2 regions of the Planococcus notacanthi genome follow, and region 1 is predicted to be linked to the other one. Evidence: riboswitches for the same ligand, from Rfam matches in the RefSeq annotation. Region 1 holds a riboswitch; the other holds the start of a gene.
What was found. A riboswitch is a leader RNA that binds a small molecule or an ion and turns the genes downstream of it on or off. The one in region 1 is predicted to bind S-adenosylmethionine.
Positions count from the first base shown of each region.

Region 2: linked by a shared signal. The riboswitch ahead of QMA01_RS00940 (methionine biosynthesis PLP-dependent protein) and the one ahead of QMA01_RS09315 (sulfite oxidase-like oxidoreductase) in region 1 are both predicted to bind S-adenosylmethionine.

Region 1 is NZ_JASDCQ010000002.1:355,053-370,149, reverse strand. It holds gene moaC (cyclic pyranopterin monophosphate synthase MoaC) at 1-301, shown strand, start outside; gene QMA01_RS09340 (MogA/MoaB family molybdenum cofactor biosynthesis protein) at 453-968, opposite strand; gene QMA01_RS09335 (ThiF family adenylyltransferase) at 986-2,005, opposite strand; gene QMA01_RS09330 (ATP-binding cassette domain-containing protein) at 2,097-2,735, opposite strand; gene modB (molybdate ABC transporter permease subunit) at 2,740-3,423, opposite strand; gene modA (molybdate ABC transporter substrate-binding protein) at 3,420-4,193, opposite strand; SAM riboswitch class I at 4,362-4,472, shown strand; gene QMA01_RS09315 (sulfite oxidase-like oxidoreductase) at 4,553-5,215, shown strand; gene QMA01_RS09310 (helix-turn-helix domain-containing protein) at 5,442-5,960, opposite strand; gene QMA01_RS09305 (PLDc N-terminal domain-containing protein) at 6,173-6,424, shown strand; gene QMA01_RS09300 (ABC transporter ATP-binding protein) at 6,399-7,289, shown strand; gene QMA01_RS09295 (ABC transporter permease) at 7,286-8,053, shown strand; gene QMA01_RS09290 (ABC transporter ATP-binding protein) at 8,073-8,786, shown strand; gene QMA01_RS09285 (hypothetical protein) at 8,779-10,332, shown strand; gene QMA01_RS09280 (hypothetical protein) at 10,684-11,082, opposite strand; gene QMA01_RS09275 (hypothetical protein) at 11,168-11,632, opposite strand; gene QMA01_RS09270 (DUF7878 domain-containing protein) at 11,709-12,155, opposite strand; gene QMA01_RS09265 (DUF3885 domain-containing protein) at 12,673-13,341, opposite strand; gene QMA01_RS09260 (hypothetical protein) at 13,437-13,922, opposite strand; gene QMA01_RS09255 (Hsp33 family molecular chaperone HslO) at 14,418-15,097, shown strand, end outside.
Region 2 is NZ_JASDCQ010000001.1:215,270-230,366, forward strand. It holds gene QMA01_RS00900 (sugar-transfer associated ATP-grasp domain-containing protein) at 1-87, shown strand, start outside; gene QMA01_RS00905 (nucleotide sugar dehydrogenase) at 154-1,440, shown strand; gene QMA01_RS00910 (polyphosphate polymerase domain-containing protein) at 1,688-2,431, shown strand; gene QMA01_RS00915 (DUF4956 domain-containing protein) at 2,448-3,134, shown strand; gene QMA01_RS00920 (hypothetical protein) at 3,222-3,554, shown strand; gene QMA01_RS00925 (NAD(P)-dependent malic enzyme) at 3,922-5,157, shown strand; gene QMA01_RS00930 (5-methyltetrahydropteroyltriglutamate--homocysteine S-methyltransferase) at 5,330-6,436, opposite strand; gene metC (cystathionine beta-lyase) at 6,470-7,642, opposite strand; gene QMA01_RS00940 (methionine biosynthesis PLP-dependent protein) at 7,635-8,759, opposite strand; SAM riboswitch class I at 8,836-8,939, opposite strand; gene QMA01_RS00945 (antibiotic biosynthesis monooxygenase family protein) at 9,234-9,539, shown strand; gene QMA01_RS00950 (hypothetical protein) at 9,536-9,889, shown strand; gene QMA01_RS00955 (cobalamin B12-binding domain-containing protein) at 9,906-10,565, shown strand; gene QMA01_RS00960 (STAS domain-containing protein) at 10,540-11,307, shown strand; gene QMA01_RS00965 (LLM class flavin-dependent oxidoreductase) at 11,632-12,639, shown strand; gene QMA01_RS00970 (hypothetical protein) at 12,717-12,887, opposite strand; gene QMA01_RS00975 (hypothetical protein) at 13,066-13,950, opposite strand; gene QMA01_RS00980 (amino acid ABC transporter ATP-binding protein) at 14,100-14,822, opposite strand; gene QMA01_RS00985 (amino acid ABC transporter permease) at 14,815-15,097, opposite strand, start outside.

The DNA.
Region 1 (15,097 bases):
CATGGCTGCCAAAAATACTGCGCAAATCATTCCGATGTGCCATCCTTTGGCGCTGAGCGGTGTCGATATTGAATTTCAATGGAACGTCGATGAAGACGCCAATCATTTTGAAGTGCTGTTAACTGCCGAAGTCAAAACAAAAGGGCCAACCGGCGTCGAAATGGAAGCTCTCACGGCCGCATCAGCTGCTGCTTTAACCATCTACGATATGTGCAAAGCAGCCGGTAAGGACATGGTCATCGGACCGACCATGCTGCTCCAGAAAACCGGCGGAAAATCAGGCGACTACGAGCGTAGTTGACTGGATTTGATTTACTGAAAGCAGCCAACTTGCCACATGGTAAGCAGCTGGGCTATCCCAAACGTAAAAAAAGCCTCCGGACTTGTCATACACTGACAAATCCGGAGGCTTCACATTTTATAGATGAGTGATTTTAACACACGTCAACCACTTAACGGTCCAATTGCTGATGCTTGGTCAATTCGGAGCGGATATGCTGGATTTCCGGCAAGATCAATCGTTCCATCGCCAATTTTACAGCTCCACGGGAACCTGGCAGGACAAAAATGGCTTTGTCGTTGGCAATACCCGCTGCAGCACGGCTTAACAGCGCTTTTGTGCCGATGTCCTCTAAAAAACTGACGTAACGGAAGAGCTCACCGAAGCCGTCAATTTCCTTTTCGAAAAACGGTTTGACCGCCTCGAGCGTGACATCGCGTTTGGCGATTCCTGTCCCTCCCGTTGTAATAATTACATCCACTTCCTCATTCTCCAGCCATTCCGACAGGCTGACGCGAATAGACGCGATGTCATCTTCCACGACATCGTAACCCACAAGTTCCAGCCCTTCATTTCGGGCAAGCCGCTGCACGAGCTGGCCTCCGGTATCCGTTTCTTTTGTCCGTGTATCACTGATCGTCAGTACCGCGACACGAACCTGATGATCCCCTTTGAATGATTCTGACATTTAACTTCCCCCTTTGTTTAGCCGAAGACTTGATGATACAATTTCCGGCCGGCTGCCACATTATGGACTCCGTGTATCAGCAACCGGCCATTCCCGAACAGCACCATTCGGTGATTGAAGACCTTCAATTCGACGAAATAAGGTGTCCGTTTTACTTCAGCTTCCAAACGGGCACCGACTTTTTCAGCATCGTCTAATGTGATGGGACGGTTCGGATCGGGCAGAATCTGCACCGCGTCCCTGCCGCATAGAACGGCATAGGAACTCGCACCTGTTTCATTGAGTGACGGGAAGACGGCATCCGGTCCGCAGGTTTTGCAGGAGGGATCTTTGATGCGCGACACGCCGATATCCAACTGGCTGTTGTCCCAAAGATTGAAATGATGGATCTTTTTCCGCATTGCCACGCGGTTGCCGCTTAGCCATTTCAAGGCTTCCGTACATTGAAGCGCCGCCGTCACTTGGACAGCCGGCGAGATGATGCCGACCGTATCACAGGTTTCATTGATTGCAGGAAGCACCGGCAACAGGCAACGGAAACAAGAGCTTTCTCCCGGTATGAATGGAAAAACCACTCCTGAACTTCCGACACAGGCGCCGTAGATCCACGGCACGCCGAACTTCACAGAAGCATCGTTGATCAACAAGCGGGTTTCAAAATTATCGGTGGCATCCAGGATCAAGTCGCTGACAGCCGCCAGCTTCTCCATCCCTGCTGCATCCAGATGTTCCAAATACGTGAACAACTGAAGATCGCTGCGAATCGCTTTCAGCCTTTGCTCGGCGGCTGCGACTTTTGGCAGCATCTGCCGGGCATCTGTTTCGGTGAAAAGCTGTTGGCGCTGCAGATTCGACAACTCAACATAATCCCGGTCGACCAAGTGGATGGTCCCGATGCCCGCGCGTGTCAGTGTTTCAGCAATGGCGGAACCTAAAGCGCCACAGCCGACGATCGTGACCGTCGAGAACTCCAGCTTGTGCTGGCCGGTTTGGCCGAGCGGTTTGAATAAGACCTGTCTTGAATAGCGTTCATCCACATTGGTTCCCCCTTTTCCATCCGCTTGGCGACCCAAACGGTTTACTCGTTACTATCACTGTACCATGGCTTTTCTCAAACTGAAGCAGACATCAAACCACAGCTTCTTCAGCCATTTGCCCTTTCTCGACCCGGATGATGCGGTCTGCCAATTTTTCAGCATCCGCAATCCGATGTGTCACAAAAATGATGGGGATTTGCCATTGTTCATGAATCCGCAGTAACTCCTCTTGGCAACGGTCTCGATTGGCATCATCCAAAGCCGAAAACGGCTCGTCCAGCAACAGGATATCCGGCTGTGCAGCCAATGCCCGCGTCAACGCAACACGCTGTTTTTCGCCTCCTGAAATCTGGTGCGGATATTTTCCAAGAAGCCCAGTAATGCCAAGAATTTTGGTCAGTTCGGTGATATGCGGTACATCCGTTCTTCCGGGCTGTGCATAGAGAATATTTTGTTCGGCAGTGAGATGCGGAAACAGCGCATAATCCTGAAATAAATAACCGATTTTCCTCTTTTGGATTTTCAACGGCTTTTGCCCGTCCTTGTAAAAATGCCGGCCGTTTAACAGAATCGTTCCGTTATCCGGATGGACAATGCCTGCCAGACAGTTCAATAAAGTTGTTTTGCCCGAACCGGAAGAGCCGACCAATGCCAGAATTTCTTTATCCAATTCGAATTGCATCTCCAAATTGAAATGATCCAATTGTTTTTGAAAATCCACTTTCAGCATCCGCTTACTCCCTTCCAATACGTACAGCATTCTTTTTTCGCCAATAATTGACCCATGTGATGGCAGCTACTCCAAGCGACGAAATGATCAGCACCCAAAACAGGGCTTTTTCCATATCCCCTGCTTCATAAGCGAAGTAAATCGCTAGCGGCACGGTCTCTGTAACGCCCGGAATGTAACCCGCAATCATCAATGTGGCTCCGAATTCACCGATGCCACGGGCAAATGCCAAAATCAAACCTGCCAAAATACCTGACCAGGCAAGCGGAAAGGTGATGGTCCGGAAAATCCGCCATTCGGATACGCCCATCGTCCGCGCCACATTCTCCCAGCGCGGATCCACTTTATCAAAAGCAGCCATAACGCTTTGATACATCAGCGGCAGTGACACGACGAATGAAGCGATCGCTGCCCCGATCCAGGTAAAGACCACGCGAAACCCAAACCATTGTTCAAGCAGAATCCCAAGCGGCCCATTGACGCCGAACAAGACGATCAAGCCGAAGCCGATGACAGTCGGCGGCAAGACCAAAGGCAGCAAAATCAACGCTTCCACAAGGCTTTTGCCGAAAAATTCACGTCTGCTCATCAACCGTGCAAGCGCCAAGCTAGCCAAAAACACAAATAGAGTGGAAATAACCGCAACTTTCAGCGACAGCCAAAGCGGCGACAAATCATACGGCATCATGGCGTTGCCTCATTTGCCGGCAAGAAGCCGTATTGTTCGAGGATGGCCTGTCCTTTGGGACCCGCTACAAAATCCAGAAAAGCCAAAGCGGCCTGCTGCTTTTGTGAATCTGCTACAACGGCTCCCGGATAGACGACAGGATTTTCTTGCCCCGGCACTTCGAGCGCCCCTTTTATTTCCTGGGAAATAACCGCATCCGAGGAATAGACGATGCCAAGTCCGGCATTTCCGCTTTCGATATACGTCACCACTTGCCGTGCATCTTTTGCATAGATAAGGCGCCCTTCAAGCGGCTGCCATAACCCTTGGCTGTCCAGCGCCTGCTTTGTGAAATTTCCAACCGGTACGCTGTCCGGCTCCCCGATCGCAATGGTTTCTTCTGCAGTCATCACTGTTTCTGTAAAATCTGCAGTTTTCGGAAATTCCTCTAAGGAAGCAAGCACCAGGCGATTTTCAGCAAAAGGCACCACAGTTTCGGCTTTCACCAGTTGCTCGGATTCCAGCTGCTCCATATCCTTTTCACTGGCCGATAAAAATAAATCTGCCGGTGCGCCTTGTTCAATTTGGCTTCGCAGCTTGCTCGATGATCCATAATTGAATGACAGCTCGATATCCGGCTCCAATTGATGAAATTCCTCTTCCATTTTTTTCATCACTTCTGTCAGGCTTGAAGCTGTTGAAACAAGCAGCTCATCGCCGTTTTCTGCTGTTGTGTTGGTGCAGCCGCTCAACAGTACGGCCATTCCTATAATGCCGATCATTTTTTTCATTTTGCAGGACTCCTTATAAACAAAAAGTGACGCTTGCTATGCACGTGATTCTCCACGTACTATCAGTATAACGCCAGCCGGAGAGAAGCTGAATTATTTTCCGAATAATCTTGCAGGAAATAAGCGGTTTCGGTAAAATAAGTCATACCAGAAATTAAATACGCTTTATCCTTATCAAGAGAGGCAGAGGGAATGGCCCGATGACGCCCGGCAACCGCCAGTTCACAAACTGGAATGGTGCCAAATCCAACAGAACCACGATGTTCTGAAAGATGAGGAAGAGAATTTCACCAGCAGACCCAACTCTTCCCTTTTTCAGTGGAAGAGTTTTATTTATTTTAAGGAGTGATCACATGAAGCTGAGCAAAGCCGAACGAATCAAACGTACGCGGGTCCCTGTAGTGGATCCTTCTCTGGTTGAACGCCTGCCGCCTGGACAGGTGTTGACCGAGCGCTTTCCTGTCCTGCACGAAGGCGAGGTGCCGGTTTACGATATGGCCACTTGGACATTGAAAATCTTCGGCCAGGTTGATAAGGAAATCACGCTGCATTATGAAGATCTGCTGAAATTGCCGCAAACGACAATAACACGCGACATCCATTGTGTGACACGCTGGTCCCGCTTCGACAATACCTTTACCGGCGTCCGTTTTATTGACCTGATAAAAGAATTGGGCGTAACGCCGAAAAGCGGCTATGTGATGCTTCACGGTGACTACGATTACATCACCAATGTCGCATTATCCGATTTGGACCGGGAAGACGTGCTGCTTGCCCATTCACTTGACGGCGAACCGTTGACCGCCAAGCATGGTTACCCGCTGCGTTTTATCGTACCCCATCTGTATTTTTGGAAAAGTGTCAAATGGGTCCGAGGCATCGAATTCATCGATGAAAACCAGCCGGGCTTTTGGGAGCAGAACGGTTTCCACATGAACGGCGACCCGTTTCAGGAAGAGCGCTTTTCCGGCGAAGACTTGGAAATCCCTGAAGACGAATGGGAGAAAAAAGATTTTGACTGACTCTGGCCAGTCTTATGATTCCAGGATAATTGAACTGTCACTTTAAGAGATAACTTGCATCAATTTAGAACTTTATATTTCGTATTATTTCAAAGAACCCATCAATCCTTCATGTGAAGGTTGATGGGTTCTTTAAATCATATATAGAATGAATGGCAGCTTCCGATAAACCTCTCATATGTAAACAAAATTAATTAAAGCACATTTTCTTCTCAAAGAAGAGAAATTACGGAATAATCACCATCGAAATCGTACGATCTGTTCCATCTTTATCTTCTTTTCTATTATAGTATTTTTCCATTAACGTACTTAACTCCGACTGAAAATCTTCGAATGAGTTATCTGTTAAGTTCAATTTCACTAAGGAAAATGTCGCTTGATCTTGAGTACCTTCGCCAACTCTGTTCTCATGATAGTCTTTGTAGTTCTGAAGAATATACATAAAAAAGTAAGTTACAAATTTTATTTTATCGCTGTATGTTGCAGACTGCCAATCTTCTTCACTGATCTTATAGGCTTGGGTATTCAGCGCATACAGCTTTTCTTCAACTTTTCCAATTCGATTTATACCAACGACTTTCAATAAATCGTCATCAACCATTGAGTTCACATGTCTGTATAATGTTGCTTGCGATACTTCTTTCAATAGTTTATTCAGTTGCATAATCGAGTATCCTTCATCGACATCTATTAATTCCAAAGCGATTTTAAACCTGACCTGGTTTTTAAATAAATCAAATTCCATCTATTTCAATCCCCTTTTTATTCATGATAGTGAGCTGTTATATAGACTTTCTTCGGGATTACCAACTTCTTGTCACCATTTATATCAGGATTTTCTTACAATAAAAAATGATATTACTCTTTAATGTATTTTGAGTCTGTATCTAAAATACAATAATATGGTTGACTTTTCAATTATCATTATTGATAATGATAATTGAAGGAGTGATTCAGATGAATACAGATATGTCTGCTCTACTGGAAATTGACTGGCCACAGATTTTGCCTTTTGCCTTGCCAATTATTTTCTTCAACTTATTACTGATTGGAGTTGCACTCTATGATTGGTACAAAAGAAAAGTGCTGATTGTCTCCCCCTATATTTGGCTGGTCATCATTCTATTGCTCCAATTGCTCGGACCGATACTGTATTTAGTGATTGGAAGGAGAATGATCCGAAATGATTACAGTCGAGAAGCTTCATAAGACCATCAAAAAAAGAAAAATTTTAAGCGATGTCACCTTCTCAATTGCCGAAGGCGAGTGTGTGGGCTTGTTGGGACCGAACGGAGCCGGAAAAACGACGCTCATTAAATGCATGACCGGCATTCTGCAACATGAACAAGGAGCCATCACGTTCAATTCCACACCCATCGTGCAGCACAAGAAAAGCATTGGCTATTTGTCCCAGCAGACGGACTTCAAGCCGTGGATGACCTGTGAAGAATCGCTCTTTTTCTTCGGAAAATTGTCGGGCTTGGATAAGGAGTTTTTACAGGGGAATATTTCAGCGGTTTTAAAAGAAGTCGGGCTTGAGGAAAAGGGACATTACAAAGTGGAACAATTATCCGGCGGCATGAAGCAGCGGCTAGGGATCGCCCAGGCCATTTTGCACCAGCCGCTGCTGCTGATTTTGGATGAACCGGTTTCTGCGTTGGATCCGATCGGCCGGAATGAAGTAAAAAAATTGATTGCTCGCTTAAAGAAGCGGACGACCGTCATCATTTCGACCCATATATTGGATGACGCCAGCGAATTTTGCGACCGGTTTATCATCATTAAAAATGGAAGGATTGTCGGAAACATAAATGACGATTTTCAGAAAACAGAGCGTAAACAAATCCTTGTGAAGATGGGGAATGTCCCAAAAACAAGTGAAGCTTTGAAAAGCTCTGAGGTTGAAGGCGTTGAATGCCTATCACCGAACACCTTTCTTTTAACAGGAGCTAAAGAATTGCATTTAAATAAAGTCGTAAACGACTTCGCTGCAAAAGAAATGGATATTACGTCCATTGAGTTTTATGAAAGAGGGATAGAAGAAATTTTCCTGGAGATGGTGTCGGACACATGACAAACTTTTATACATTAACGCACACTGAACTAGTAGAAGCCGCAAAAGAATTTAAGTTCATCTGGTTAACGCTGTTTTTCGTGATTTTGGGCCTTACTCAACCGCTGATCACTAAATACATGGACGTTATACTTGAAAATGTTGGCGGCGCAGATGGCATCACCATCGATCCGAACCGGCCGGTACCAAGTTCTGCTGAAGTTCTACTGTCCACCATTTCCGGCCAATTCAATCAAATCGGACTCATCATCCTGATTATTAGCTTAATGGGGCTGATTGCAGCCGACCGCAATAGCGGTATGCAAAATTTCATATTGACCCGCCCTGTTTCACTGCGCTCCTACCTAGTGTCAAAGCTGGCTGGCCATTGGATAATCAGCATGTTCAGCATCTCCATAGGGGCAGTCGTTTCCTATGTTTACACCATCTTCTTATTCGGTTCTTTCTCTTTTTCAAACTTTGTGCTGTTTCTGCTGTTGTACAGTTTGTGGATCCTTTTCGTCGTGAGTCTTGCCATCTTGATCAGTACCTTTGTGAAGAGCCCCATCCTGATCGCCGTCACAACAATCGCTGCTTCTATTTTCTTTATTCTGATCAAGGGGTTCAACCACCTCTTGTTCCAGCTATCCCCAGGCGGCATCTTAAATCTGGCGGAGAACCAGTTGCTGTCGGTCCACGACTTGAATTACTTCAGTATTGCAACTTGTTTGGCATTCATTTCACTGAATCTCTCATGGGCCAGTAGGAATCTGAAAAAGGCATAATTGAAGGAGGCTGGTTCAAATGTTATCGATTAACAACTTGACCAAGTTATACAAAGGATCTGAAAAAGGCATTAAGAACTTAACCTTAGATTTGGTTAAAGGCGATATTTGCGCTTTCATCGGCATGAACGGGGCAGGAAAAACGACTTCCATAAAATCCATCGTGGGCATTCATGGCTTCGATCAAGGAGATATTGAATTAGATGGCGTGAGTATAAAGAAAAACCCACAAGAATTTAAACAGATCGTCGGATATTCGCCCGACACTCCTGTACTCTACGGAAACATGACGGGGTATTCGTACTTGGAACTCATTGGAAGCATTTATCAAATTGATAACGCGACGATAAACGAGCAATTGAACACTTTGCTGAAAAAGCTCAATTTCGGCAGTGCTATCCATGAGTTGATTTCTACCTATTCGCATGGCATGAAACAAAGACTGGTGCTCATTTCCATCCTTATGCACAATCCAAAACTGATCATATTGGATGAACCCTTTGTCGGATTGGATCCGAACGCCACTTATTTTTTACAGGAAGAAATGAAGAAACGGGCAGCTGAAGGATCCATTGTGTTGTATTCGACTCATGTTTTAGAAGTAGCGGAAAAGCTCTGCAACAAAGTGGTCATGATCCACAACGGCGAAGTGGTCGTCAATGATACGATGATCAATCTATTGTCCGAAAGTAGCTTAAGTGAAAAATTCAGGGGCATCACAGCACATGAGTAAGCTCATCCAATTGCAAAAGTATAGCTTAGCAAATGATTTTCAGTTTTACAGATTGGGATCATCCACTAATCAGGACGACCGAAAGCATGCTGTTCTTACGTTGGCGGGCTATTGTGCCGCTGTTGTCATGGCCATTGGCTATATTGTCTATATCGCCTTTGATTTGTACATCCGCGAAGAATCCATGTTGTTTTTTCCGATTCTTTCGTCCATTTTGTTTTGGGCCTTGGGGTTCTGGACCATCTTAAGCGGCCTTAAAAAATTGATTTTTTCTTCAGATACTGAACTTATTTTCAGCCTGCCCATGCCATTGTGGCAAGCCAAGCTATTTAATGTAATCAAACTCCTGATCCTTTATTTACTCGTTGCTGCAATAGCCGTTTTTGCTGGCATCTTGTTGCATATGTTCATTCTTCCCGACTTCTGGTTCGTACTATTATCCAGTCTTCTTCTTGTTGTGATCCTCCCTTTACTAGTTATCGCAACAACATTCATCATTTCATTAGCAGTAAAAGTTCTCCTTAATTTTTTAAGAATCCATAGTAATGTGATCGAAGCTTTGCTTACATTCTTTTTATTCCTTTCACCTCTTTTATACAACACGTACAACTCTGCTTCATTAAATTACAAAGACATTTTTTCCAATAGTTCTCCACTCTACTTATTCGGCATCATTAGCAATTCTACATCAGAAGTTGGCTTCTTCAATTTAGTGTGCATACTAGGAATAACTCTCGCTCTTGTTCTCATAACCGGCTACGTATTTACTAAAAGATATGCTTTCTTAGTTGCAAGCTACTCTACTTCGTCAAAAAGGAAAACTCGTGATTCTAGCACACTTTCTTCCAATAGTTTATTTAAAAATCTATTCTCAAAAGAGCTGAAACTTTATCTATCATCTATCACCTATGTCAGCAATACGGTACTAACACCTGCGCTATTACTAATTGGCAGCCTGGCTTACTTGTTCAATATTTCCCCTCTGTTGTATGACTATACCTTGGAACTGTCAATTATCACGTTATCAAGCAAGTATATCTTCATACTATTTACTACTGTATGCATTCTTTTGACCACAACAACTTCATCAAGCCTATCTTTTGAAGGCCAAAGCATCTGGATTTTGTTGACGTCTCCGCTCTCTTTGATGGACCTTGCAAAAGCCAAGATCGCATTAAACGTGCTGCTATTTGTGCCCGGATTAGCTTGTGCTATTTTGGTCTATACTCAAAATTTCAGTTCATCGTTATTGGATTCACTGCTCTTCATTTCTTTTACCATCACTAGTTTACTTCTTGTCAGCATTGTGGGCTTCTTTGTCAATTTGAAATTCCCTAATTATAACTGGTCCAGTGAGATGGAAGTAATCAAGCAGGGTAAATCCACTATAATCACCGCTATTCTCAGTACATGTCTCCTCTCTATTACCGGGATTTTAATCATACTGGATTTCAGTTTCACATTTCATCTTCTTTTATTGGTCAATGTCTCCATAATTACATTCCTAATTTATAAACTAAGGGAAAGCTCGTTAATTATGGATTAAAGCAATGAGCTCCGCCAAGTATGAATTAAACAACATCTCTTGAACAGTTGGCACCAGAAGCTTTGGCGTCGTTTTCCTGTTAATGCAGCTCTTGGAAGATGGATTTTGAATTTGTTGTTTCTTCTTTCTTCCCATTAATCGAATGGTTACAGGCATTGGTTACACTCATTGTTGGTGTGTACTAAATAGAAGGGAGACATTCAGAAATCACCAAATGTCTCCCTTCTATTTTGCAGCTTCCGATAACTCATTGATATGTAAACTATGTCCTTCACAATTCCAACTTTAATGTCGGACAGAATAGCCTTTTGAATGTAACTTAATTAGTATTATGTTACATTCAACAAAAAATTATTTAGCGTCGTATTCTGGAATTTCACTTTTTACAACCATCTTTATAAAAGCATTATAGGGGTATTCCAAAACTCTCTTTTTTACTTCGGTTTTTAAGATTTTAAAGTTTTCTCTATCTGAAATTTCTTCGGATAGACTCATCTGTTGAATAAATCGCTTTGTATATCTGACTATGTTGTCATATTCTCTATTCGTCTTATCAATTAAAAAGATAAAGTTTTTTTGTTTCTCTGTTTTATAGTCCAGATAAATCACAGCGTATCCTACAACTTCCGTTAATCTCCCATCCCAATATTCATCAAAATCATCCGAATCATTTACTCCTACAATAAAAAAGAATTCAATATTTTCGTCTCTATATAATCGAGAAAAAGAATAATTTTCAAATTCAGCCACTTAATTATTCCCCCTTTTAAATTCATAAAAGTGTTTGGTAAACAAACTGAATGTAACTTAATTGCTAATAAGTTACATTCGTTTTTCATATTCCCAAATGGTAAAGATAGAGGCTCTCTTCTTCCAATCTCTCAATCATTGACAGCAGCCTTTTCAATAATTCAAGCACCTCATTTCTAAAAAATACTAGACGTTCACGCCCGCCCAACACTTTTTTATTGGAAGAATACACGAATTCCCCAGTCAGCTCCAGCCTTTCAGGGAAATTCATAAATAAAGAGTGCCATGCCGTGATGATACTTTTCAAAGTTGCTGCTGACGTTTGATCAAAAAGAGTCACCCCATAATAATTTATTCCTGTGTCTTCTTTCGTCATCGATATCGCTGGATTTTTACATGGAATCCAGTTCAAAGAATCGGCTATGTATTGAATCAAATCGTCTGGTATATCTATAGAGTCAATAATGTCTACATTTTGTTCATTGCGTTTCATCAACTCTGGATAGGCCACTGTATTGGGCACTAAGAAAAATTCATGTTCTAGACTCATCTATCATCCCTCCTTAAGCTTTCAGTTTCTGGGGTTTTGAATGTAACTTAATTCACAATAAGTTACATTCAATTTATCAGAATCGAGTGAAGTATGAATACTTGATATTGAACTTCCTCAACAAAGTATCTTCTAGTTTAGTTAAATATCGGTCTACTGCTTTTAACAACACATCAGAAGCTATTGTGCTTTTGTGTTCAAATTCTTGCCAAATTGAAAACAGCTGCCATTCATTTTCGCTTTTTCTAACAAAAGCTAAGATGGGTCCTTCTCTTTCATCATGTTCCATCGTAAAGTAATAAAAATCATTTTCTCCTTCGGAATCTTTCACTCTCCACTTTTTTAAAGCAATTCCCAGTTCAAGCAACGCTAAGGACTGTTCATGAAAGAAACACGAATGACCGATATGAATGGTTAATTCCCCTTGCACATCAATCAATAATTTTCCGTTTTTCTGTCGAATTAGCTTTTTATCTAATTTCAATAACGGATCCAATTCAAAATCAATAGCCAGATTCTCCATGCCATCACTCCTTCAGTGCGTTTCTACTGGAATTTTTCAGTGTGAATGTAACTTAACTGTACTTAGGTTACATTCAGAATCAATAAAACGATTACCAATAGTCTAATAAAATTTATGTTTATTTAGCTACTGGTAGTTAAGTTGTATTCAGGAGAATCACTTTTAGAACCACAAGTGGTTTTTGTATTAGGCGTAATTATTATAAAATCGCGGTAAAAATATAGACGATTCAGCATATGCAGGATTTAAAGTAGATGTTCCTTATCCCAGCCAACATTTTTCGGAAATCCTTATATATCAGTACTTCTAATGATTTAATGCTATAAAATAACCGTTAACTACTACATGAATTCGACAGATAAAGTAAGAAAAATCGCTTTGGGATTGCTGTTGAGACTACTCATATTTTTAAACTACCGGTAGTTGATCATTTCATTATCGGTCTTGTGAGTATCAGAATAATAATAAAGACCAGGTAGGGATTTTTCATTTGTCTGGTCTTATGGAATGTAACTGGTTACGAAAATAACTGTTTCATATCGTCACGGTTATATTCATAGAGCCACTCAGCGTATTTTTCATACAACGGACGCAATGTCTCTTTATCCGCGGCAATTACTTCACAGCCTCGATCATCGTAAATAAAGAAGATCGTATTCTTGGTGAGGTTGATGAAAAAAGTATCAGGATAATACATTCCCTTTTCTCTTCTGAATTTGGGCTTCAAGGGAAAATCTTCGTTACAGGCAGCCTGGATCAGCTGATGGTAACGTAAATCATGTTTCTTGCATTTCAATTGATACTGCGCCGTATAATAGTCGTCCGCTTCTTCTTCCTCATCGAAAACATAGGGAAGTGTGTTCAGCTTTAATTGTAAGGTCAACTTTTTATTTTTGACGCCATTTTTGTATACCTTGAACGGCTTTGTTCTTCCATTGGCGTTTTTTTGGTGATAAACATTCGTTACTAAAACCAATTCATCCTCTTCAGAAAAAAGGTCATTAAAGATTGCCAAAGTTTGCTTGTATGCATTTTCAAACCGATGCATATTCAGTTTGTCCCCTTCTTCAAACTGATAAATCCCTAATCCCAGTTCGAAATGAATGCCTGTTTTCCATTGAAGATAAAGGCTTGGTCTTAAAACCAGTCCTGGAAAAGTAGTATGCAAATAATCTTGTAGATTCATCAATTTATATGCTCCTTTTTTGAAAAGAAATTTCTTAAAATTGATAGTAACTTAATTCACATTTAGTTACTATCACTTTCTCTTCCTAGCTGATCCTATTTAAACTCTTCAGGACTCCATATGGCGATTTCATTACCTGGAACAGCCACAATCAACCAGTCACCATCCCCATATCCATGATTATCTCCAACTTGCCAACACTCATAGTTTTCATCATGTCCATTTACATACAATACTTTTCCGGACTCAAGCGATATATATAAATGTGGTGAATCTTCTCCGAGCCAAATATCTTTCACTTTATCTCTCCGATTTCTCAACAGCAGCTGAAACGACTCTTCATCGTCGAGTTCTTCTAAGGTTTCTTTAGTAACTGTGGTTAATTGCTCATCACTAGCAATAATCGCAATTTTCTTTACTTCGATGTTCAACCATAATTGGTCTGGACCTTGTTTAGAATAATGGGAAAAACAGACACGCACTCCCCCTGGACCAATACCAAATTGGAAACCATCAAGTTGACTTCCAATAAGCAGTTTTTTTAAAACTCTCTCTGCGAAGTTTCTGTCTTCTCTTTTCATTTCTACCCCGCCCCTATTCATCACTTAGTGAATATAACTTAACTGCACATAAGTTATGTTAGAATAATGGTCTTTCTCTACTCACTTGCTTCATGTATTGTTGAAATTTTGTCTCATGTAATTAAAATTGAAATTCATATACTAAATATACTCAGAACTAAAAATAATAGCTAGATAATTTTGGAAGTAATAGCGTTCGTAAAAGTACACTCAAAATGAATAAAATATAAACAAATAATAATAACGTTGTCACTTTTAGAGATAAATTGCACCAATTCAAGTTTTATTTTGCATAAAATTTTAAAAGACCAGTAACCTTAAATAAAGAGGTCACTGGTCTTTCGAATTCTTTACTTCGTATATAAAAACTTCTGATAAGCCCTCATATGTTAACTAAAAAAAAATATCGTGAAAATTTTATTTTCCCCTTGAACCTTACGTAGGGTAATGTTTTATAGTGAAACTAGCTTACTTTTGCAAAAGGGGGGAATCGTTGTGCAAAATGCCATTGTTAAGGCATTAATTAAAGAAGAACAGATTCGTCTATATTTTATTGATAATTCCCAGTTGCTTCGCGATATCTATGCCTTAAACCAGGAACTTCCTAAACCGCTTAAACTACTGTTAGGCAAAACGATATCAGCAATGAGCATACTCTCTGGTACGCTCAAAGGGAACCAGCGAATGAGCCTCCAGGTAACGTTGAGCAACACTCGCCATAAGATTTTTGCGGAAGCCGAAGCCAATGGAAATGTCAGAGGATACCTGAACGAGGAACTTTTGAGATCTTCTAATATAGAAGAAAAGTCGATGCAAGATTTGATTGGACCTTCTGGGATGATCCGTGTCATAAAGGGTTCTGAGATGAATCAATTCACCAGCATTACCGATATGCCAAATCAACATATCACGGATGATATCGCCAACTATTTTGTGCAGAGTGATCAGACGCCGACCTATCTTTATTCCGACATTCAGTTGGATAAGGGAGGTTCCCTTCTTTCCAGCCATGCACTATATGCACAACTGCTTCCCGGTGCACCACCACAACTGCTTTCAGAAGTGAAAATGATTGTGAAAGCCAATCCGGATATTTTCAGTAAACTAAACGCTGAAGAAGCGAGTGACAGCGAAGAAGCGTTAACCCAGTTGTTTGGGGATGCAAAAATTATTGG
Region 2 (15,097 bases), on a different contig from region 1:
GACGTAATTTCTTGGAAGCTGGCCTTAAATGCTAAAGGTCATCCAATTTTAATCACTTCTCTAAAAGAAAAAGAAAACTTGCTCTAACTGCCTAATAAACAGAACTGATTTCAGTCAGGAATAAGAAGCGAGTGAAGGGGGATAGTCGTCAGCATGTTACATAATCTGAAAATAGCTGTAGTCGGATTGGGGTATGTCGGCTTGCCTGTAGCAGCCGCCTTTAACCGGAAATATCCTGTCACTGGTTATGACATCGATGAAAAAAGAATTCAAGCACTAACCATCGGATTGGATAAAACGAATGAAATAAGCCGTGAGGAGTTTCTGGACTCCACTCTTGTTTTTACAGCCGATCCAGCGGATTTGAAAGATGCCGGGTTTATTATCATCGCTGTGCCCACTTCTTTCGACAGGCACAAGCTGCCCGATTTAACGGCTTTGCAGGAAGCCAGCAAATGTGTCGGGCAGCATATGAAAAAAGGAGCGGTTGTGGTTTATGAATCGACTGTGCCGCCGGGAGTGACAGAGGAAGTCTGCATTCCGATACTGGAGAAATACTCGGGCTACGAAAGCGGTAAAGAATTTTTTGTCGGTTATTCTCCGGCACGGGTTCTGGCTGGGAATAAAAAGTATAGTTTTACAAAAATGAAAAAAGTAGTGGCGGGACAAAACGAGGAAGTAACGGAATTTTTGGCGCAAGTTTATGGCAGTGTGGTTACAGGCGGTATTTATCAGGCACCCTCAATCCGTGTGGCTGAAACTGCCAAGTTAATTGAAAATATCCAGCTTGATGTCAATGTGGCATTGATGAACGAACTTGCTTTGATTTGCGGTCGCTTAAATATTGATACGCAAGAAGTGCTTGAAACTGCGGGCAGCAGAATTGGTTTTGTGAAAGCTGCTCCGGATTTGGTCGGAGGACAGGGAATCGAGTTGGCTCCTTTATACTTGGCGAACAAAGCAGAATCTGTCGGCCACAGTTCCGAAGTCATTTTATCCGGCCGCAATATCAACGAAGGCATGGGGCGGTACATTGCCCAAACATTGATCAAAAAAATGATTCAGGACAATATCAGCATAGCTGATGGCCGCGTGACAATATTGGGGCTTTCATCTAAAGAAGATGTTCCCGATCTCCGCAATTCCAAAGTTGCTGATATCGTACAGGAACTCAGGGAATACGGCATTGAAATACAATTGGCCGACCCCTACGCTTCCACTGAAGATACAGCAAGCCATTATCAACTGGAACTCCTCACCCACCGGCAGTTGAAGCCCGCCCACGCAGTTATTTTGGCAGTTCCGCATAAACTCTATAAAGAAGCTGGTTGGAAACAGTTTGAAGGATTATTGATTGGTCAGCAAGGCATTGTCTTCGATGTCAAAAGTATACTTGATCCTAAAAAGAAACCGGAAAAAGTCCAGCTATGGCGTTTATGAAGTATTAAGTAATGGAAAAAAGCTTATGGCGTATCTAACTTCACATCAAAAACCACCTGTTGATGCAGGTGGTTTTTTGATGTAAAAAAAAGATTTTGAATCTGTCGTGGACGTTCTTTTTACAATGGGAATTTTCTGTTAAGTTCTCATTGATTTCTAATATAGGTCTCATAAGGCTCTCAGAATCAGCCTCTACAATAGAGTTTATAAAGTTAGTAATTAAACATAAGAAAAGGAGGCGGAAGGCTTGGCTATTGAGATATTCTGCAGAAAAGAACAGAAATACCTAATCAGCAGACAACAGTATGAGCGGTTGGTTGAAGAATTAGGTGAGTACATGCGGAATGACAGAAATGGAAAGGATGGAAAGTACTCAGTCAACAGCCTGTATTTTGAAAATGAAGAAAAACAGATTTACTTTGAAACGAAGAATAAACTGCAGTATCGCCAAAAGCTTCGTCTGCGGGTGTACGGAAAGACAGACCTTACTGGAACGGCTTTTTTTGAAGTAAAACAAAAGCATAATAATGTTGTCAACAAGCGCAGGCTGATTGTGCCTCTTGCAGAAGCTTATCGTTATTTGGAAAAAAACGGCGAACAAGAATTAGATCAATTCAACGTATCCAATCCACAGGTGCTGAAAGAAATCGACTACTTCCGGAAATATTATCAGTTGCAGCCAGAAATGATTGTCAGCTACGATCGCCATGCCTTGCATGGAATTGATGATCCTGATTTGCGTCTCACCTTCGATTTTAATCTCAGATGCCGCAATGAGGATCTGCGGCTGGAGAATGGGGGATATGGGGATTATTTTATCGATCCGAACCTGGTGGTGCTTGAAGTAAAGGTGGACCACAGTGTGCCCTTATGGTTGGCTCGAATTCTGCAGCGGCTTGATTGTGAGCAGCGCAGCGCTTCAAAGTTTTGCACAAGTACAGAATTGCTGGGGGATGAGAAATTTTCCTTGGAAACCGAATTCAAAATGTAAATAGGAGGAGATCAATATGGCAACTATTACAGAACTTTTTCAATTCAACCCCGAAACCGGTGAGTCCACCATTTGGATGAGCTTTGCAGCAATGGCGATTGCATTGATTCTGAGCTTGATCATCACGACAGTCTATCAGCACACGTTTAATGGAGAAAGTTATTCACAGGATTTTGTACACACAATTATTATGATGAGTGTGGTCGTTTCAGTAGTCATGAACGTAGTGAGCGGCAATGCAGGCGTTGCATTCGGATTATTTGCAGTCTTCTCCCTTATCCGTTTCCGCAGTGCTGTTACGAACGCCAAGGACATCGCATATATCTTCTTCGGCCTTTGTGTGGGAATGACATGCGGGCTGTTTCAATTCCAACTGGCTATTCTCTTGACGTTATTTGCTTCAGCGGTCTTTTATTTCCTATTTAAAACCAATTACGCAAAAGGGCGCGATACACAAATTTTGAAAGTTACAGTTCCTGAAAACTTGAATCATGAAAAGCTGCTCGATGATATTCTGAAAGACAAGACGGTCGATCATCAATTGCGCCAGGTGGAAACAACCAACTTGGGCACAATGATTCTGTATACGTTTTCCATCCGCAGCAAGCCCGATACCAAAGACCATGAACTGCTCGATCTGATTCGGGAGCGCAATGCCAACTTGAAAGTTTCCTTGTCTTATCTGCAGCCGAAGGAAATGTAGGGTCTAGTCCGGGGATACTTCTCCGGACTGTTTTTATGGAGCGGGGGAAGGGTATGGAACAGTATAGAACTGAAGGAGGGCGTAGCTATGGAAATTGTGGCGAAAAGAGACTTGCTGAAGGACCGTTATGGGAATTATTATATGGTGTCTTATGCTTCCAAAAAGTCGTTGACAATTGTCAATGCCGCTATGTACCATGCGTTCAATCAAATGCTGAACGAAGAACTGGTTGCCAAGGTGAAAGCGAAGTATCCGAATGATGTGGCTTGTGGGAAATATTTTGCCGACCTTGTCCATGAGCAAGTAAAAGAGATGAACCGTCCTGGGAACCCTGGAAACATTTACGACATTGAAGATGTAAAAAAAGAATATGATCTGCATATGAAACCGCTCTATGACGATTCATTTCATTTATCGTAAAGCTTCATATTTTTGACTGCCTGCCCTGAGAAAGGGCAGGCTTTTTTTGCGCAAAAACGGGTAGGTTAAAGTTGGGGATTGAAAAGGCCCTGCAAATGATGTATTTGTCTCCTGATTGGGGCAGGGTTGGAGAAAATCATCAAAAAGGCTAAGTACTTTTCTGCTATAGGGTATTGGAAATCCGAGCAGTTGCTGCTACTGGAGTGTTAGCGCTTACAGGGAGATAAGAATACTATTGAAAAAGGAAATAGGGCTTTATTGCTTTATCCGCCTAAAGTCTGAAAAATATAAGAATTGTCCGAAAACTCTTTCAATTATTCAAATACTCTTTATAATAAACAATTATGAACAAAGGGAGATGAGGCATATGTCTAAACTGAAAAACGACTCGTTGCAATTGCATCGGACGCATCAAGGGAAATTGGAGATTCGGTCGAAAGTGGCAGTGGAAAACGAAAGGGACCTGAGCCTCGCTTATTCTCCAGGAGTTGCTGAACCTTGTCGGGAGATCGCGGCAGATCCAGCAAAAGTTCATGACTATACCATGAAAAGCAATATGGTCGCAGTGGTTACAGACGGCACAGCAGTTCTGGGACTTGGCAATATAGGGCCGCTTGCAGCATTGCCTGTCATGGAAGGGAAAGCTATATTGTTCAAAGAGTTTGCCGGTGTGGACGCATTTCCGATCTGTCTGGATACAACAGATGCAGAAACCATCATCCAAACAGTGAAGTTGCTTGAACCAGGTTTCGGCGGCGTCAATCTTGAAGATATTTCAGCCCCTACTTGTTTTGTAGTGGAAGAGCGCCTGAAAAAGGAAATGGGCATTCCTGTGTTTCATGATGATCAGCACGGTACCGCGATCGTCACCTTGGCTGGCTTGATCAATGCATTGAAATTGGTCGGCAAAGACGTTCCGGAAACCCGAATTGTGGTGAACGGTGCAGGAGCGGCTGGAATTGCGATCGTGAAATTGCTGAGCAAATTCGGTTTCGGGCATGTGATCATGTGCGACACAAAAGGTGCCATTTTTAAAGGGCGCAAAAACGGCATGAATCCATTTAAAGAAGAAGTGGCTGAAATGAGCAATTATGAACGCAAAGAAGGTTTATTGGCAGATGTGATTCAAGGAGCGGACGTTTTTATCGGTGTTTCTGCAGAAGGCGCATTGACTCAGGAAATGGTGGAAACCATGAACAATGATGCCATCATCTTTGCAATGGCCAACCCTAATCCTGAAATCCTTCCGCATTTGGCTAAACAGGCTGGAGCAAGAGTTGTTGGAACAGGGCGTTCCGACTTCCCGAACCAGGTCAATAACGTATTAGCCTTCCCAGGGCTCTTTAGAGGGGCGTTGGATGTTTTGGCTACGGATATCAACGATGCAATGAAAATCGCTGCTGTAGAAGCAATAGCCGGCTTGTTGGAGACGCACGAGCTGCATGAAGAGTATGTCATACCGAAACCATTTGATTTGCGTGTGGCTTCAGCGGTTGCAGCCGCGGTTGCTAAAGCGGCAATCGAAACAGGCGTTGCCCGGAAAACAATTGAAACGGATGATCTGCAGCAAAAGACAGCAAGCTTATCGGCAGCCGGAGAATAATGCACTATATAATAGAAGAAACTCATTCGCTTTTATTCCAGCGAATGAGTTTTTTTGTGCAGAATTTGGATGAACGACTACAAATTCATTTGAACGTTCACAACCCGTAACGCGCTTATTAGAAGACAGAAAAAGCCCTTTGCCGCGCGGCAAAGGGCTGCTTCATAAGATCTTATCCGAAAATCTCTTCAGATACTTCCACGATGTATTTCAATTTGTCCCATTGCTGTTGTTCTGTCAATTCGTTGCCGTGGTGTGTAGAAGCGAAACCGCATTGCGGGCTGATGCACAATTGCTCAAGCGGCACAAACTCGGCAGCCTCTGCAACGCGGGCTTTGATGGATTCTTTGTCTTCCAGTTCGCCGTTTTTTGAGGTAAAGACGCCCAGAACGACTTTTGCGCCACCGGCAGGAATGTGTTCAAGCGGCTTAAAGGAGCCGGAACGGTCATCGTCGTATTCGAGGAAGAATCCGTCCACATTTTCATTTGCGAAAATTGTCGGAGCAATCAAAGCATAGCTGCCTTCAAAAGCCCACTTCGATTTGTAATTTCCGCGGCATAGATGAGTCGTCACTGTCAGATCTTCAGGTTTTCCTTCCAACGCTCTATTGGTTACGCGCAATGCCAGATCGATCAAGTAATCGCGGGAGTGGTCACCTTCACTGAAAGGGATTTCCGGTGAAGAAAGGCCGGCAATATAAACGTCGTCAATTTGCAGGTAACGGACACCTGCTTTGTAGAAGGCCTGAAACGCATCGCGGTAAACTTGAATAATGGCTTGTGCGTATTCTTCAATGTCCGGATAAATTGCAGCATTGCGAATTCCCGCATTAAAGAATTGGTTGGGGCTCGGAATCGTTAATTTTGGAACAGCTCTGCCGTCAACAATGTCTTTCAATTCAAGGAAATCCTGGATGAACGGGTGATCAGGATCAAATGAAATCTCCCCGATATTCCGGACATCATAGCGCTCTGTTTCTTCACCGGCAAACTGGTAACCTGATTCCGGCACATAGCCTTCAAAGCCATTGATATGTTCCATGAAATCCAGATGCCACCAAGTACGTCTAAACTCGCCGTCTGTAACGGCTTTTAATCCGACCTCGATTTGTTTCTCGACAATATGTTGGATTTCTTTCGTTTCGATTTCCCGCAGCTCTTGTGCCGAAATCGTCCCGGCTTTGAAATCTTCTCTTGCTTTATGTAAGGAAGCCGGACGCAGCAGGCTTCCTACGTGATCGGCCTTGAATGGGGCAGTAATCGTTTGAGTCGTTGTCATGTCTGTATTCCTTCTTTCTCTAATAGTATTTTTTCAGTTAGCAATGCTTAACCCGTTGCGGCGTGCTACTTGAGCCAATGCTTGGCTAAGATCCTGTACCAAATCATCCGGATGTTCCAAGCCGACGGAATAGCGCAGCAAGCCGTCAGTGATTCCGCGTTTTTCACGTTCCTCTGCAGGCATAGAGCCGTGTGACATCGTTGCAGGGTACGATAAAATCGACTCGACAGCGCCAAGGCTGACGGCAAACACTGGAATACGCAGATGCTCCACAAAGACGCGTGCTGACTTTTTATCAGCTAGGCGGAAAGAGAGCACAGCTCCCGCGCTTTTTGCCTGGCGTTCGTGAATCGGATTGCCCGGATGGAATGAAAACCCTGGATAGTATACTTCTTCGATCAATGGATGGTTGTGCAGGTATTCGGCAATTGTCCGTGCTGATTCCGATGACTGGCCAAGGCGTGCTCCTAAAGTTTTGATTCCTTGGATCAACAGGTAAGAATCCTGTGCCCCCAAGACCGAACCGAAGGTATTTTGAATAAAACCTAGGCGATTGCCGAGTTCTTCATCTTTTGTAACCGCAAGGCCCGCAACCACATCGCTGTGCCCGGAAAGGAATTTTGTTGCGCTGTGAAGAACGATGTCTGCGCCAAGTTCCAACGGATTTTGATAGAGCGGCGTCATGAAGGTATTGTCGACGAATGTCAGACAGCCATTGGCTTTCGCCAGTTTTGCTGCGATTTCGATATCCGTAATATTCATAGTCGGATTGGATGGTGTTTCCAAGTAGACGACTTTTGTATTCGGCTGAATGGCATTAGCCATTTCATTCAAATCGGTCATGTTGACGAATGTGTATTCGATATTGAATTTATCCAGCACTTCTGTGATGAAGCGGTAAGTTCCGCCGTAGACATCTTCTGATACCAGGACATGGTCGCCAGAAGACAACAGCATAAATGCGGAAGAGATAGCAGCCATCCCGGAAGAAAAGGCAAAGCCGCGCTTGCCGCCTTCCAATTTTGCGATGGTTTCCTCTAATGCCAGACGTGTCGGATTCCCGGAACGGCTGTAATCAAATGGGCCAAATGAATCCAGGCTTTTCTGATGGAATGTGGAAGATAAATAAATCGGTACGTTGACAGCTCCGGTTAATGGGTCAACTCCGGTAGAATGAATAAACTTGGTTTCGATGCGATCAGTCATATTCAACAACCTCCTTCTTCAATTTCGAAAATGCCTGTGTCAAATCGGCAATTAAATCTTCAGCGAGTTCGACGCCAACTGAGAAGCGCAATAGCCGGTTGCAAACGCCGCGCCGGGTACGTTCTTCAAATGGAATATCTGCATGGGTTTGGGTAGCCGGATAAGTGATGAAGCTTTCGACGCCGCCTAAACTCTCGGCAAATGTAATGAGTTTAATGTTTTCAAGAAAAGGGCCAACCCCTTCTTCGTCCTGCAGGCGGAAGGATAACATGCCGCCTTTTCCCGGGTAGAGCACATCAGAAACAACTGATTGCTGCAACAGGAATTCCGCAATGGTTTTGGCATTGGCTTCATGTTGGCGCATGCGTAATGGCAAAGTCTTCAATCCGCGTATCAACAACCAGGAATCGAAAGGCGACAGTACGGCGCCGACCGAGTTATGGAATGTTGAAAGCCTTTCACAAATGCTTTCGCCTTTTGCGACAACCAAACCAGCGAGTACATCGTTGTGGCCGCCGATGTACTTTGTGGCGCTGTGGATGACTATATCCGCTCCGAGTGCAATCGGCTGCTGGAGATAGGGGGTCAAGAACGTGTTGTCGACAATCAGCAGCAGGTCATGCTTTTTCGCTAAAGCTGCATAGGCAACAAGATCAATTTCCTGCATGAGTGGATTGGTCGGCGTTTCAATGAACAATGCCCGTGTATTCGATGTTATTTTTTCTTCTGTATCTTCAACGTTCTTAAATTCGGCATAGGTGGGATGAATGTTATAGGCGGAAGCAAAGTGGTCAAGCAGGCGGTATGTTCCACCATATATATCTTCCGGAACCAACAATTCGTCGCCAGGACGGAAGAGGGACAAGACCAATTGGATAGCCGCCATTCCCGAGCTGCAGGCAAATCCGGCATCGGCGCCTTCGAGTTCCGCAAAGCCTTCTTCAAGGACAGCGCGTGTCGGGTTTTTGGTTCGTGTGTAATCATAGCCCGTCGATTTGCCAAGTCCTTCATGTTCATAAGCCGTCGATAAATATATGGGCGGATTCACAGCTCCTGTAGTTGAATCGCTGCGATTGCCTAATTGAACCAATAAAGTTTCCAAGCTGTTTTTTGTCATTCCACTCATCCTCCCAACAATAAAACAGGGGCTTTTCTTCAATGAAAGAAGAAAGCCCCTGTCTAGAAACGCATTCTTCTCATCTTTTAGGCGCAGCCTATTGGAATTAGCACCGTGTCTTCGTCAGACTGGTTGCTGAGACTTCACAGGGCCAAATCCCTCCGTCTCTCTAGATAAGAAATATCTTATTAAGTTTATGTTGTATCTATTACGATGTTTCTAATCTTAAATCATTTAGCCATGGAAAGCAAGGGCGAATTTTAAATAGTTAAAATAGAAAGAAAACAGTAAGCGGAAATTGTAGATAGAGCCTTGTACATCCATGTCAGATCGGATGTCGCATCAGTAAGTAGAATAATTTGCTATCAGTTAAAGAATCAGGGCTCATCACTACAGAACCGCGGTATTCTTTTAATTCGTATATCGAAGTGTTATAATTTATGGAGGAAATTTTGTGTATAAAGGAGAAAGCAAATGTATATTGTCACTTCGACGGTAGTTGTTCCGCCTGAAAAAACCGAGGAAGTTATCGGGATTTACCAAAAGCGTTCACGCCGCGTCGATCGGGCGGAAGGCTTTCATTTATTTAGATTGATCCAAAACACCAAAAAGAAAAATGAATTGACGGTCCATATGGAATGGCATACGAAAGCATCTTATATGGCGTGGGTGAGAAGCCAGGAATTCAAGGAGATTCATGATCTTGAGAAAAATTACCCGGACCAGGAATTAGCGGGAATTATCCCCGTTGTTCGGCAGTACGAAGTGGTGGCAGAATGAAGAACGACGTAAAAAATAAAATTGCTTCTGAAACGGCAAAAAGCATATATGCTGCATACCCGACACTTTGGGAGCGTTTTGGAGAGCGCGGTTTTGAGCATACAGAAAAAGATAACCATCACCACCTGGATCATTTGGAGACTGCGTTTTCCCTCAAGGATGAACAGGTATTTATTGATTACGCCATTTGGCTGGAAACTGTTTTGACAAGCCGGAATGTTGAAAGAGCCTTGATCATCGATAATTTTGACCGCTTACTGCAGATCCTTCCGGGGAATACAGAACAAGAGGAAGAAGTCTTTATGTCAGGTTGTTTGCAAAGTGCCATTGCGGTGTTGAAACCTTCATAGAGTAAAGGAGGCTGACATGAATAATCAATCTAAAGAGTTGGCCGAGTTATTTTTGGCCGGCAATGAAAAGCAGGCTTTGCATACAGTTCAAGCCTATTTGCAAAACCATACAAAAAATGAGCTTTACCAGCATATATTGACGCCTGCCATGTATTGGATAGGGGAATTATGGGAAAAGAATATCATTACAGTGGCTGATGAGCATTTAGCAACGGCCATTTGCGATTATGTGGTGTCAGTGACAGAAATGCGTAAAGGGGAACAAACTCCTGAGCAAAAGAAAGTGATGGTCCTCGGACCTGAAGGGGAAGACCATTATATCGGCTTGAAAATGGTGGCTTCGTTATTCAAAGAAAACGGTTGGGAAGTTCGATACCTCGGACCGAATTTGCCGCTCGGTGCCGCCATTGAAACAGCTAACCGCTGGAAACCGGATGCCATCGCATTGTCAGCGGCTTTGGTATACCGTCTGCCTGTATTGAAGAAATACACAGAAGCTTTCAGAGCGCTTGATTTCAAACCATCAGTCATCCTTGGAGGACGGGCGGTGGCCATGGCGAATTGGCCAGCTTCAGAATCTGAAGGCGTCTTGATTGTAAAAGAGTTGGATCAGCTGAAAAATTGGATCCAAACCGGAAAGGAACCTGACAATGAATTCGATATCTCATTTGGATGAATGGCCGCTGCCTGCTTTTAAATTGAATAATAAACTGGCAATCGTGGAGTCATCTGAAGAGGCAGAGAAATTAGTCGGCAGCTGTTCCGATTTTCTAGATTTTGTCGATGAAGGAAGCCGGCAAAAAGCATTAAGTTTTTTGCTGAGTAGTGAATCGGCGAGACCACTTGAGTTGAATTTCATTTCAAAAACCGGCGAACTGTTCCTTGGAGATGTCTACAGCAAATGGATCAGTGATTTTAGTTTGAACATCGTCCTTGTGCCGAAAGATAACCGGCTCATGGAGATCACCAACCAGTTGTTGAGCCTTCGCCGGCGCCTGCAGGAAACCGACTATGACCTGCTTCTTGAAAAGGAACGGACGGAGGAGCTGCTTCAACAGGTTCGGGAGTTGTCTGCCCCTTGTATCGACCTCGGCAAAAAGCACGTGCTGATTCCGCTATTCGGCGATTTGGACCCCCACAAGATTGAAGTGATCCGTTTTCATATCCTGAATCAAGTTTATGAAAATGGCGCCGAAACCGTCATCATGGATTTGACTGCTATGGAGAAGTTGGAACAGGATGGCGCCGATTATTTGAAGTCGTTAATGCAGACCTTTAAAGTGATGGGCATTGAGGGCATCATCACCGGAATCAACCCACAGCATGCCCAACAGCTCCATCATCTCCAAACGGGGCTGGACCTGCATTTTGTTTCTTCTTTGCAGATGGTCTTGGCTTCACGGAATTTACTTATATAGAATATGTTGTGAAAAGCGAAGCGGATAGCTTCGCTTTTTTGTTTTTTTAAATTAACGCTTCCGCTTTTCTAGTGTCCAGCTTCAGCGCCCAGGTCCTAGGGTCATAAGCCCATCTGACTATGCGGCAAAAACACGCCGCTTCGCCAGCTTGTCTTATGCCCGTCGGAGGCCCGCAGGAAGCGGGTCAGCTAACCGTTGCGACAGGAAGTCGCGCACTTAGGTTAGCTTCATCTTTTGATCGCTTGCGCTTTTCTTGTTCTGAGCAGAAAAAAGGAAGTTTTTGTGAAACATCGATACAATGGAATGGATAGGAGTGGAGATAGAATGGGAATTAAGAAATTCGAAAATATACCGTTGGCTGTGCTTGATTTGGCACCGATCAACGAAGGTGCTGAAACTGCACAAGCGTTCAAGAACAGCGTGGAATTGGCGCAGCATGTGGAGAAGTTGGGATTCAATCGTTATTGGCTGGCGGAGCACCATAATATGCCAGGCATCGGAAGTTCTGCGACGTCGGTTCTTATTGGCCACATCGCTGGGGCAACGGAATCCATTCGAGTGGGCTCAGGCGGCATCATGCTGCCAAACCATGCGCCACTTGTTATTGCAGAACAGTTTGGTACATTGGAAACTCTTTATCCAGGGCGCATTGACTTGGGTCTGGGCCGTGCACCGGGGAGTGACCAGGCGACTGCCTATGCGCTGCGACGTACTTTGCAGAGCAGCGGGGATGATTTTCCTCAACAGGTTGCGGAGTTGGAAAATTACTTCTCGGAAAATCCGGTTGGCCGTGTTCGGGCTTATCCGGGCACCAATTTGAAAATACCGCTTTGGCTATTGGGATCGAGCGGATTCAGTGCACAACTTGCAGCACTTAAAGGCTTGCCGTTTTCTTTCGCCAGCCATTTTGCGCCGGATTATATGATGCAGGCTTTGCAGTTGTATCATCAAAATTTCAAGCCTTCTCCTGCTTTGGCATCGCCTTATGCAATGCTGGGCGTCAATGTTATTGCTGCAGAGACACAGGAGCGCGCTGAATGGCTCGCAACTTCTTCCCAGCAGCAAATGTTCTCACTGATGAGAGGGGAACCGACGACGTTCCAGGCACCGATTGATGATTTGGAAGAAGTTTGGACAGATCGGGAAATTGCTATTTTCCGTGAGAAATTGGATTCTGAATCGATGATTGTCGGTACACCGGATGTCGTCAAACAAAAACTGAAAAATTTCATCCAAAAAACAAGAGCTAACGAAGTGATCGTCAACTCACCGATTTTCCATCAGGAAGATCGCCTGCGTTCTTACGATTACTTGGCAGAAATGATGAACTAAAGAAAATCCCGTTCCTATGAACGGGATTTTTTGCATGAAAAAGCATCTCTCCAGATTGGAGAGATGCTGAGCCGGCGTCAGTGAAGTTCTTTCGCCTTGTCTTCTTCACGCTGCCGTTCTTTTGGAAACTCCTCTTCATCATAGGCTGCATAATCAGGTGCACCTTCGCCAATCATATTCAGAACCGCATTGAAATCCTCATCTAACCGAAGTTCAACTTCTCGTGGATCAAGTACTTTGCGTTCCATTATGATCAACCTCCTTCTTTACTATTCAGCAGCCTTATCGCCATGAAGGTGGATTCCTATCTCACTTCTATTATACAGACTATTCTGCTTAATTGGAAGGGAACTGTTTGCAAGCCTTAGCAAAAAGGGTCCGGAAAATAAAAACCGTTAAAGCAAGGGCTTTAACGGTTTTTGGCTATTATTGTTGATTGATTTCTGCATTTAAGATCATTGATTCAAAGAACAGGGAAGGTGCAGTTTCATTCCACTCAAGAGAAGTCAAATCGGCTGTGCGTTTAGGCAGATTGCCATATGCGAGTTCTGTTCGCGGATCATCCGTCAATTCGAGTTTGACGTAAGGGCCTTCCGGCGTCAGCCAATTCAACTGGGACAGGCGGTTCTCCAGAGAAAACTCGATCCATTCGTCTTCTGCTTCATCCGTTTCGAATAACGGTTCCTGAGCAGCCATCAGCCATGTTTGGCTTGAATGCTGAGGCGGCAACCAGAGATTTTTTGACAGTTTGCCTTCTTCAACTGTAAACTCTGCAATTTCGTGGCGCAGTTCCTGTACCCAGTCGCCGTTGCCTAATTGCAGTCTGCGGGAAACATAGACATTGCCGATTAGAATTTCGCTGCTTCCGTTTGTGAAGACGCCATAAGGATTGGACGTTGGATCTGGACCATATATTGTTTCGTCAAGCCGTGTAGTGGATTTGGGATTCCAAGATTTAAAATCGGCATCCTCCAAATTATTGACATTCATCGATACTGTATAAGGGACCCACCCGGTATTTTTGATTTCTTCGAAAATGATGGAAGAGCCATTATTAAGCGACCGGTCGACCAATGTATACGTGCCGACGTTCAGGCCGAGCAAGGTCATCTGGTAGACCTGTGTAAGGTCAGTGCCGCTTTCAGTTACTTCGGGTTCGCTCAGCGTAATAAAAGTCGGTTTTTCAATAGTGACCGATACATTGTTTTCAGAATGAATTTCGACTTCATTTTTTAAGAACATGACGGCTGTAAAGACGATCAGCGACATGAAAAATACTACACCCATTAAAATAATGATCTTTCTAAACACAATCTTCACCTCGGTTTTCTGCAAGTTTGCCAGTTTTGATTATAACATGTGGCAACAGCAAGAAAACCGGTGATATTTGAGCATCGCATGAACAAACAAGGATACTCAGATGTATGAGAATCAAAAAAAGACGCCCCAGGGGACGCCTCTTACAATACCTTATCGAGGAAATCTTTGGCACGTTCCGTTTTTGGATGGCTGAAGAACTCATTAGGCTGGCCTTCTTCAACTAGTACGCCATGATCCAAAAACAGGACACGGTCTGCCACTTCACGTGCAAAACCCATTTCATGTGTCACGACGACCATCGTCATGCCGGATTTCGCTAAATCTTTCATAACATCCAAAACTTCTTTGACCATTTCCGGATCAAGTGCTGAAGTCGGTTCATCAAACAGCATCAGTTCAGGTTCCATTGCCAAAGCCCGCGCAATCGCAACACGCTGTTTCTGCCCCCCTGATAAGCTGTTCGGATAGGCTGTCTCTTTTTCCGATAGTCCAACACGTTCCAATAGAAGACGGGCTTTCATTTCAGCTTCTGCTTTTTTAATGCCTTTGGCTTTCATCGGTGCGTACGTCAGGTTTTCAAGAACCGTCAAATGAGGGAATAAATGAAAATGCTGAAACACCATGCCGATTTGCTGGCGGATTTTATGGATGTTCTTTTTAGAAGATGTCAGGTTCTTGCCATTGATGTCGATGGACCCGGAAGTGGGAACTTCAAGCAGGTTCAGACAGCGCAGGAACGTCGACTTTCCTGAACCGGAAGGGCCGATGATCGATACGACTTCACCTTTGCTGATAGTAGTGGAAATATCGCTTAGCACTTCATTGGTGCCAAATTTCTTATACAGATTCTGGACGTTAATCACTTTGTTTCAGCCTCCGTTCGAAAACTCTGCCGATCATCGTCAAGCCCATGACCATGCACCAGTAAATGAGGCCGACAAATAACAGCGGTTCAAAGTTGCGAAACAAATCAGATCCAACAACTTGTGCGCGTCTCATGAGATCGAGATAACCGATGGTCGAGACGATGGCGGATTCTTTTGTTAAAGTAATGAATTCGTTCATCAGAGCCGGCAGAATATTTTTGAGTGCCTGCGGCAAAATGATGTCTTTCATCATGGCCCGGTAGGGAACGCCT